4 regions of the Novimethylophilus sp. genome follow, and region 2 is predicted to be linked to each of the others. Evidence: riboswitches for the same ligand, from Rfam matches in the RefSeq annotation. Region 2 holds a riboswitch; each other region holds the start of a gene.
The links. A riboswitch is a leader RNA that binds a small molecule or an ion and turns the genes downstream of it on or off. The one in region 2 is predicted to bind cyclic di-GMP.
Positions count from the first base shown of each region.

Region 1: another riboswitch for cyclic di-GMP. It lies ahead of VGK14_RS00810 (methyl-accepting chemotaxis protein); the one in region 2 lies ahead of motA (flagellar motor stator protein MotA).
Region 3: another riboswitch for cyclic di-GMP. It lies ahead of VGK14_RS06000 (HD-GYP domain-containing protein); the one in region 2 lies ahead of motA (flagellar motor stator protein MotA).
Region 4: another riboswitch for cyclic di-GMP. It lies ahead of VGK14_RS13380 (sensor histidine kinase); the one in region 2 lies ahead of motA (flagellar motor stator protein MotA).

Region 1 is NZ_DASXVH010000010.1:32,785-34,985, reverse strand. Features, by position in the region: gene bioC (malonyl-ACP O-methyltransferase BioC) at 1-20, shown strand, start outside; gene bioD (dethiobiotin synthase) at 17-736, shown strand; cyclic di-GMP riboswitch class I at 769-853, shown strand; gene VGK14_RS00810 (methyl-accepting chemotaxis protein) at 953-2,113, shown strand; gene panD (aspartate 1-decarboxylase) at 2,179-2,201, opposite strand, start outside.
Region 2 is NZ_DASXVH010000098.1:5,608-7,808, forward strand. Features, by position in the region: gene pheA (prephenate dehydratase) at 1-689, shown strand, start outside; cyclic di-GMP riboswitch class I at 751-836, shown strand; gene motA (flagellar motor stator protein MotA) at 928-1,791, shown strand; gene hisC (histidinol-phosphate transaminase) at 1,917-2,201, shown strand, end outside.
Region 3 is NZ_DASXVH010000042.1:1,342-3,542, reverse strand. Features, by position in the region: gene VGK14_RS06005 (hypothetical protein) at 1-313, shown strand, start outside; cyclic di-GMP riboswitch class I at 1,081-1,164, shown strand; gene VGK14_RS06000 (HD-GYP domain-containing protein) at 1,340-2,201, shown strand, end outside.
Region 4 is NZ_DASXVH010000090.1:24,381-26,581, reverse strand. Features, by position in the region: gene lysS (lysine--tRNA ligase) at 1-842, shown strand, start outside; cyclic di-GMP riboswitch class I at 908-992, shown strand; gene VGK14_RS13380 (sensor histidine kinase) at 1,112-2,201, shown strand, end outside.

The DNA of each region.
Region 1 (2,201 bases), on a different contig from region 2:
CCTTGCACCGGCACAAATGAAGCAGGCCTATTTCATTACCGGCACCGATACCGGCATCGGCAAAACCTTCGTCAGCTGCGCCTTGCTGCGTGCGTTTGCGGCTCAGGGCCTGCGCGCGGTTGGCATGAAGCCGGTCGCGGCCGGATGCCGCAGCGAACACGGCAGGCTGGTATCGGATGACGTCGCGCAACTGCTGGCGTCGGGCAACGTCGAGGCGGACCGGGACGCGGTCAATCCCTACGCTTTCGAGCCGCCGTTGGCGCCGCATATCGCCGCCGCCATGGCTGGAACGCATATCCGGCTGGAGCCGATACTGGAAAGATTCGCCATGCTGCAGGCCCAGGCCGACGTCGTGATCGTGGAAGGGGTGGGAGGCTTTCGCGTGCCGCTCAACGACAGCCAGGACACCGCCGATCTGGCCGTCGCGCTGCAGCTGCCGGTCGTTCTGGTGGTCGGCATGCGCCTGGGCTGCCTCAACCATGCTTTGCTGAGCAGCGATGCAGTCTCGCGGTCCGGCTTGCGCCTGGCAGGCTGGGTGGCGAATCAGGTCGAGCCCGCAATGCCGGCATTGCGGGACAATATCGCAACGCTCGAACAGCGTCTGCCGGCGCCACGCATCGCAACGTTGCCGTTCCAATCGGAACTGGATAGGCATCCGGCGCAAGGAATCTCCGCTGCCGCCGAATTTCTGGCAAGCTGGCCCGAACTCCGCTCTAGGAGCGGAGTTGTTGACTAACGGGCACACAGCTTCCATAATCCCACCACATCGTTTGATAAAGGCGAGCCTGGCCGTAAGGCAGGGGCGCAAAATTACCGGTCCATGGCGGTATTTCAGGATAGCGGGATTGCCGGACGACACTTCTTGCTCCCCACCAAAGGGTGGGCGGTGTCAGTGCTATCACGCCATTCCTGATGTCGATCTGGCCATGCCTCACGAGGAGATCTTGGCATCATGAATTCAATATTGGAAAAATTGGTTGAGAATCTTAATCTGCGCAAGCAGTTCCTGATTCTTTCCGCACTGGTGACGATTGCCTTTGTCGTGAGTTATTTCGTCAATTCGCTGCCGGTAACCATTGCCTTTCTGATTTTGAATATCTTCACGGCGCTATGGTTCGGCATGCGCGCCGCGCGGCGTGCCACGGCCATCGTCGGGGCTCTGCAAACAATGGCGGCAGGCAATCTTTCGAAGAAATTCGGCCTCAACGGCAAGGACGATTTCGCCTGGATGGGCTACGAATATGACAACGCTCGCAAAGGCACTGCCAAGCTGATCCTGACGCTGCGCGACACCGCGGTGGACCTCAACGGCGCTGCGACGGACATGAGCGGCATCTCTTCGCGCACCAAGGAAGCCATTGCCAGCCAGGGCGAGCGTACCCACCAGATTGCCGACAGCATCATGCATCTGGCGGATCAGATCAAGGATGTCTCGTTGCATGCCTCCAATGTCGCGGCAACGGCGCGCGAAGCCAATACATCGGCGGTCAGCGGCAGTGCGGTGGTGGGTGAGACCATCCATGCGCTGGAGCATATTTCCAGCGATGTGCAGGGCATCGCCGAGTCGATTGCCTCGCTGCAAGACGAAATCAACAAGATCAGCACCGTGATGCAGGTGATACGCGATATTTCCGAGCAAACCAATCTGCTGGCGCTGAATGCCGCGATCGAAGCCGCACGCGCCGGCGAAGCCGGACGGGGATTCGCTGTGGTGGCCGACGAGGTGCGCAATCTGTCGCAGCGTACCGGCAAGTCCACCGAAGAAATCAACCAGATTATCACCAGCCTGCAGAACAAGGCGCAGCAGGTATCCAGGACGGTGTGCGAAAAGCAGGGCGATGCGGCTACCGCCGCCGGTAATGCCAAATCTGCGGATGCGGCGCTGCAAGGTATTCTGACTTCGGTCAAAACCATCGTCGGCATGTCAGACACCATCGCCACACTGGCGTCGCAGCAGGAAACCGCAGTCGGCGGCATTACCGAAGCGGTGACTTATATCGAGGATTTGTCCCAGCAGAACGCGCAGGAAGCCAATGCCTTCCACAGCATGTCGCAGAGCCTGAAAGAGAAAGCGGAAAACCTGAGCACGGTAGTGTCGAAGTTCAGCGTTTAGCTGTCAGCCGACAGCCAAAAGAAAACGGCAGCCCAGGCTGCCGTTTTTGTTTTTATCCGACCGAGTTATGCGGCCTGCACCGGAATGT
Region 2 (2,201 bases):
CGGGCAAGGCGGATTACGGCGTGGTGCCGGTAGAGAATTCCACCGAGGGCGCGATCGGCCGCACGCTGGATTTGCTATTGCAAAGTGCGCTCAATATTTGCGGTGAGATCGAACTGCCGGTGCATCACAATCTGCTGTCCAGACAAACCGATAGATATTCCATCCGCAAGGTATATTCCCACGCGCAATCGCTGGCGCAATGCCACGAATGGCTGAACCAGAACCTGGCGGGTGTCGAGCGCGAAGCGGTGGCCAGTAATTCCGAAGCGGCACGCCTGGCGGCCGAAAACGAGGGGGTTGCGGCAATCGCCAGCCGGCGCGCCGGCGAACTGTTCGGCCTCAGCCTGCTTGCGGAAAGCATAGAGGACGACCCGCGCAATACCACGCGTTTTCTGGTGCTGGCCACGCATGACGTGGCAGCCTCGGGACGCGACAAAACCTCGCTGGCGATGGCGACGCGCAATGTGCCCGGCGCCGTTGTCAAATTGCTCGCGCCGCTGGCCGAAAATGGCGTCAGCATGACCAAGCTGGAATCGCGGCCTTCTTATACCGGGCTGTGGGAGTATGTATTCTTTGTCGACATCGAAGGCCATCGCAACGACGGGAAGGTCGCACGCGCACTGGCCGAACTGGAAAAACACGCGGCATTCATCAAGGTGCTGGGGTCGTATCCAATAGCGGTAATCTGACGGCCGCCACTTGGCGGCATCGATATTGACACTTCACTTTACTCAAGTAGAATCACCCTTTTACTGAACAGGGCAAACTTGCTGAAAAGCAAGGGCGCAAAGTCACCGGTCTAAAGAGATATTCTCCATGACGGCGGGACCGCCAGTACGTATGTCTGCGGCTATCATGGCCGCGCACTGCGGCGGACCGTCGCCATTCACTCCGGTGACAAGCTAGCGTCCGCGATCGGCAGTAGACATGAACATTATTCTCGGTTCCATCATCGTCGTCGTAGGCGTTTTGGGCGGCTACTCCATGGAGGAAGGCCGCATCGCGGCGTTATACCAGCCCGCGGAACTGGTCATCATCGGCGGAGCCGGTTTCGGCGCCTTCCTTATATCCAATCCGCGCAGAATACTGAAGAAGTGCCTGCTCGCCGCAGGCAGGATACTGCGCGGCTCGCAATACACCAAGGAGTTTTATGCGGAAACGCTGGCCTTGTTGTATGCAATCCTGATGAAAATTCGCAAAGAAGGGATGATAGGAATAGAGCCCGATATCGACGCCCCTTATAACAGTCCCATTTTCGAAAAATTTCCCAAGGTACTGGCGGATAAGCGCACTGTCGAATTTATTTGTGATTATTTCCTGATCATGGTCAGCGGCAACATGAATGCCTATGAAATCGAGAATCTGATCGATATCGATCTGGAATCGGCGGCCCATTCGGCAAACAAGCCTGTTGAAGCGTTGACGTATCTCGCGGAGTCGCTGCCGGCGTTCGGGATCGTTGCCGCCGTTATGGGTGTCGTGATCACGATGGCGTCGATAGGCGGTCCGCAGGATGAGCTTGGGCACAAGATTGCCGCCGCGCTGGTGGGCACCTTTCTCGGCATTTTGCTGGCATATGGTTTCCTGGGCCCCGCTTCCAAGCTGTTGCAGAATATTGCGGAAGACGAGGAGCAATTTTTTACCTGTATCAAGACCGGCATTATTGCGCATCTGAACGGTTATCCGGTGAGGATGGTCATTGAATTCGCCCGCGTATCGATTTCACCGGATATCCGGCCGGCTTCCGCCGAATTGGATAAATATGTGCAATCTTTTTCAAAGAAAAACTGACGCAATGATTGCGCGCAATATCCAGCGCAAGCTTTCTCATTTAAAATCGCAGAATTAATGCTTGCTGATTGCCGGGTTCGTGTCCGGCAATCAATTCATTTTGCGTAAGTCATCAGGAAACCCTCGTGAAAACTTTGTCTGAACTCGCGCCTGAGTATGTGCGGGCGATCGCTCCCTATCAACCGGGGAAACCGATTTCCGAACTGGCGCGCGAGATGGGGCTGGATGAAGGCGATATCGTCAAGCTGGCATCCAACGAGAACCCGCTCGGCGTGAGCCCGAAGGCATTGGCTGCGATGCGCGATTCGTTGCAGGATATAGCCCGCTATCCCGACGGCAACGGCTTCGTATTGAAGGACGCAATCAGCCGTAAATTCGGTATTGATCCTGCCCGGATCGTGCTCGGGAAC
Region 3 (2,201 bases), on a different contig from region 2:
TTCCGCCGGTGTCCAAGGTGCGATGGTGTTCCCATACATTGCCACTCGCGACTACTTGTTGCAGGACTTCTTGGGCGAAGTCCGGTGTGGTGCCGTAGTGATGCTACCGGACGGGCGAGCCAATGGCGCTTGGGAGTTGAATCCGGACGGTCGCCTTCACGCGCAGCTTGGTACTGCGCTAGCCCGTTGCCTGCCCCACCGCGAGTACCCAGGTTCTCAAGCGGAACAATCGGTGCGCCGCGTAAACCTCCGTGCGTTCTCAGACAGCTATCTGGAAAAGTGCTTGGCGTTGAAACATGCCACGCAGCCTTGAGCGCAAAAAAAGAGCCGCCTCTGTGTGAACAGGAGCGGCTTTGGATGGTGCCCGAGGCCGGAATCGAACCGGCACGCCTTACGGCGAGGGATTTTCTTACCACTTCGGCTTTCGCCGCCAGCGCATGCGCTGTTCGTGGTCTGGAGCACGCCTTCACCATAGCCTTGCGGCCGTAGGTGCCCGCCGTCTGCTCTCTACACCTTCCCAAGCGCTGGGCCTGGGCTTGGCTCGGCGTTGGCTCGGATGCAGGGGCATCCAGGGCTTTCGCCGACTTTGACGGGCTTCACTTCGGGCGTTTCCCCCCGAAGGCTCAAATTGTTTAAGTCCCTTGTGTCTACCGATTTCACCACTCGGGCATTGCACGATGCTATGGAGCCTACACCTCTTTCCGCTGGCTCCTGCTTGGCTCCTGGCCATCAAGCCGAGCCGCGAAGCTACGCCTTGAATGCTCGCAAACCGTTGTCACTATTAACCTTCCGCCTAGGCGGCACAAGAAAAAATGACTTGACAAAACAGATTTTAAGTCCGCTACGTCTACCAATTCCGTCACCCCGGCGAAGGACGTAATTCTACCTTGAGTACGCATACCGCGTAACCTCTGTGTAACTATTCCCGATAAAAATGGTCACATCGCTTGTGCCTGAAATGCCGCTTATCGGGTATGGCTTTCCGTTTGTCGTTAATGTTTTGCATCTGCTGGTCGATTTAGGAAAGACTTAGGCATTAGTATTTGACCGTGTTTTTTGTGCCCGATTGTTCGTGCCATGGTCAATTAAAGGCAAACCCATCGAAAGGTGGGGACGCAAAGTTTCCGGTCTAAGGGATATTCCTATGACGGCGGGGCTGCCGGTACAGGCCTTGTTCCAGGTCCCCGTCAGATTTCGTTGCATCCTTATCCTTGATCGGAAGTTTCTGGATTTGAATGTGGAGTTCCGGACGTGACGAGTGAGGCGCGCTGGTTCCATACGGCATTGCTTGATGTTGAGCCTCGTGCTCGGGCAAATGCCCCGTTTGCAGGAGACCGTCATGAAAATGAAATCGCATTACATCCACCCGGACCAGTTGTGTGTCGGCCTCTATATCCATCTCGACCTGGGCTGGATGGGCCATCCTTTCACCTTCAGCAACTTCAAGATCAAAGATGAAGGCCAGATCGAGAAAATTCGCGCCCTGAAGCTGAAACAGTTGCGTTACGATCCACTGCGCAGCGATTGCGAACCGCTGCTGCCGCCAACGGTACCGGCCGCATGGGCACCCATGAAGGTCGCAGTACCGGTATCGCCCGCGCTGGATCTGCAGAAGCGTTCGAACCGCCTCAAACAGCTTAACGATATCATTCTCTCCTGCGAGCGGAAATTCGTCGTGGATGCCCATCGGGTGCGGGCTGTCACGCGTAATTTATCGGCTCATCCGGCGAGCGCCCGCGAAGAGGCGGAATTACTGGTCAACCAGATGGTGAAGTCGGCACTTACGGAAAGTGACGTGGTGCTGCACGCCGTCGGCAGCAATCATTCCCAGCAGGAAAATTATGTACATTCGCTCAACGTGACCGTACTTGCGCTGATGCTGGCGAAAGCGCTCGACATGTCCGACGAGGATGCGCGCGAACTGGGGCTGGCGGCGATCTTTCACGATATCGGCAAGGCGGAAAGCCCACTCAATAAATCGTTCATAGACATGCATTGCGAACTGGGGTCGCGGCTGGCGCTACAATCCGGCATGTCCGAGCGCATCGCCAGAATCATCCTGCAGCATCACGAATACGTCGATGGTTCGGGTTATCCCAAGCATCTGAAGGAAGCGCAGATCGATCCGCTGGCGCGCCTCTTGGGGATCGTCAACGATTACGAAAACCTGTGCAATCCGGCGAATCCGGCCGACGCGATGA
Region 4 (2,201 bases), on a different contig from region 2:
ATCACAATGCGCTGGACATGCAGATGTTCCTGCGCATCGCGCCCGAACTGTATCTCAAGCGCCTGGTCGTCGGCGGCTTCGAGCGCGTGTTCGAAATCAACCGCAATTTCCGCAATGAAGGGCTCTCCGTGCGGCACAATCCGGAATTCACGATGATGGAATTCTATGCCGCCTATACCGATTACCAGTGGCTGATGGATTTCACCGAGGCCTGCATCCGCGCCGCGGCCATGGCTGCGACCGGGGATGCGGTGGTGACGTACCAGGGACGCGAGCTCGACCTGTCTCAGCCGTTCCAGCGCCTGACGATCACCGGGGCGATTCTCAAGTACGCGCCGCAATACAGCGCCGCCCAGTTGGACGACGCGGATTTCCTCCGGACCGAGCTGGCCAAATTCGGCGTCAAGCCGCTGGCGCACGCCGGCCTCGGCGCGCTGCAGCTGGCGCTGTTCGAGGAGACCGCGGAAGCCGAGCTGTGGCAGCCGACCTATATCGTCGACTACCCGGTCGAGGTATCGCCGCTGGCGCGCGCATCCGACACCCGTCCCGGCATTACCGAGCGCTTCGAGTTGTTCATTACCGGGCGCGAGATTGCCAACGGCTTTTCCGAGCTGAACGACGCCGAGGACCAGGCCGAGCGTTTCAAGGCGCAGGTGGCGGCCAAGGAGGCCGGGGATGACGAAGCCATGTACTACGACGCCGATTACATTCGCGCGCTGGAATACGGCATGCCCCCGACCGGCGGCTGTGGCATCGGCATCGACCGCTTGGTGATGTTGCTGACGGACTCGCCCAGCATCCGCGACGTGATCCTGTTCCCGCACATGCGTCCAGAGGCTTGAAAAACAAGACTTTCGCGCTAAATTGACAGCCGGCTGTTTTGGCATTCTAATGTCAAATTAACACTACCTGAAAAGGGCGAACCCGACCGTAAGGCGGGGGCGCAAAATTTCCGGTCCAAGGATGATGTCGGGGACAGCGGGATTGCCAGGTCGCAGGGTTCATCGATATCTCGAACTCCCTCCTGAATTGCCTCTAGCTCTGCTTCTTCGGACCGTACAGCAAGTGCTTTCGCCATTGCCGGCACTTGGCTACCGAGGAGATGGATCACATGGTAAATGCCAGCATTGATGATCGGACCCTGGCCGAGTCGATGGGACTCGACGCGGAAGACGTTCGTCGACGCAAGGACTTTCTCGAGTTCGGTGCACAGGACATTGCGCTGCTGAACGACCTGCACCAGCGGCTCGACCTGGACGGGGCGGCATTCGCCGACGCTTTCTACGCCCGTTTGCAGGCCGATGCCGAAGCCGGCAAGCTGCTGCAGGATGCCGGGCAGCTCGCCAGCCTCAAGCAGAAACAACTCACTTATTTCGAACAGCTCGGCAGCGGCGAGTACGGGCTGGAGTATGCGCTGGCCAGGATGCGTGTGGGCATGGCGCATCAGGCAGCCGGCTTGAAGCCCAAGTGGCATCTCGGCGATTACGGCAGATATCTCGCCAGCATATTGCCCGAAATGCTGCGCCACTGCGGCGGTGACCAGCAAAAACTGCTGGCTACGATGTCGGCGTTGATCAAAAGAACATTGCTCGATTCCCAAATCTCGCTGGATGCCTATTTCCAGAGCGAGCACGAGTTGCTGCGCTTGCTGTCGCAGGCGTTCGAAAGCAACATCGAGGCGGTGTTCATCGCCGACATGAAAGGCAAAGTCCTGCATGCGAACAGGACGGTCATCGAAATCTGCGGTTTCCTGCCCGAGGAACTGGCAGGCAAGCCATGGCAGCATCTATTTGCCGACCAGCAATCCGAAGCGCTGGCCGCGATCCGGCAGACCGTCGCCAATGGCGGGCGCTGGCAGGGCGAGGCCTGGCTGTGCCACAAGAGCGGCAAGGAGTTTCCCGCCTGGATCAACGTCAGTTCGGTGAAAGACGACAATGACGCGGTGACGCATTTCATCGTGGAGTTTTCCGATATCACCGCCTTCAAGCGCACCCAGCAAGAACTGGCGGAGCGCACCGAGGAGCTGGCGCATTCCAATCGCGAGCTGGAGCAGTTCGCCTACGTGGCCTCGCACGACCTGCAGGAACCGTTGCGCATGGTGGCGAGCTACACGCAATTGCTAGCGCGCCGCTACAAGGACAAGCTGGACGCGGACGCCAACGAGTTCATCCATTTTGCGGTGGATGGCGCCACCCGCATGC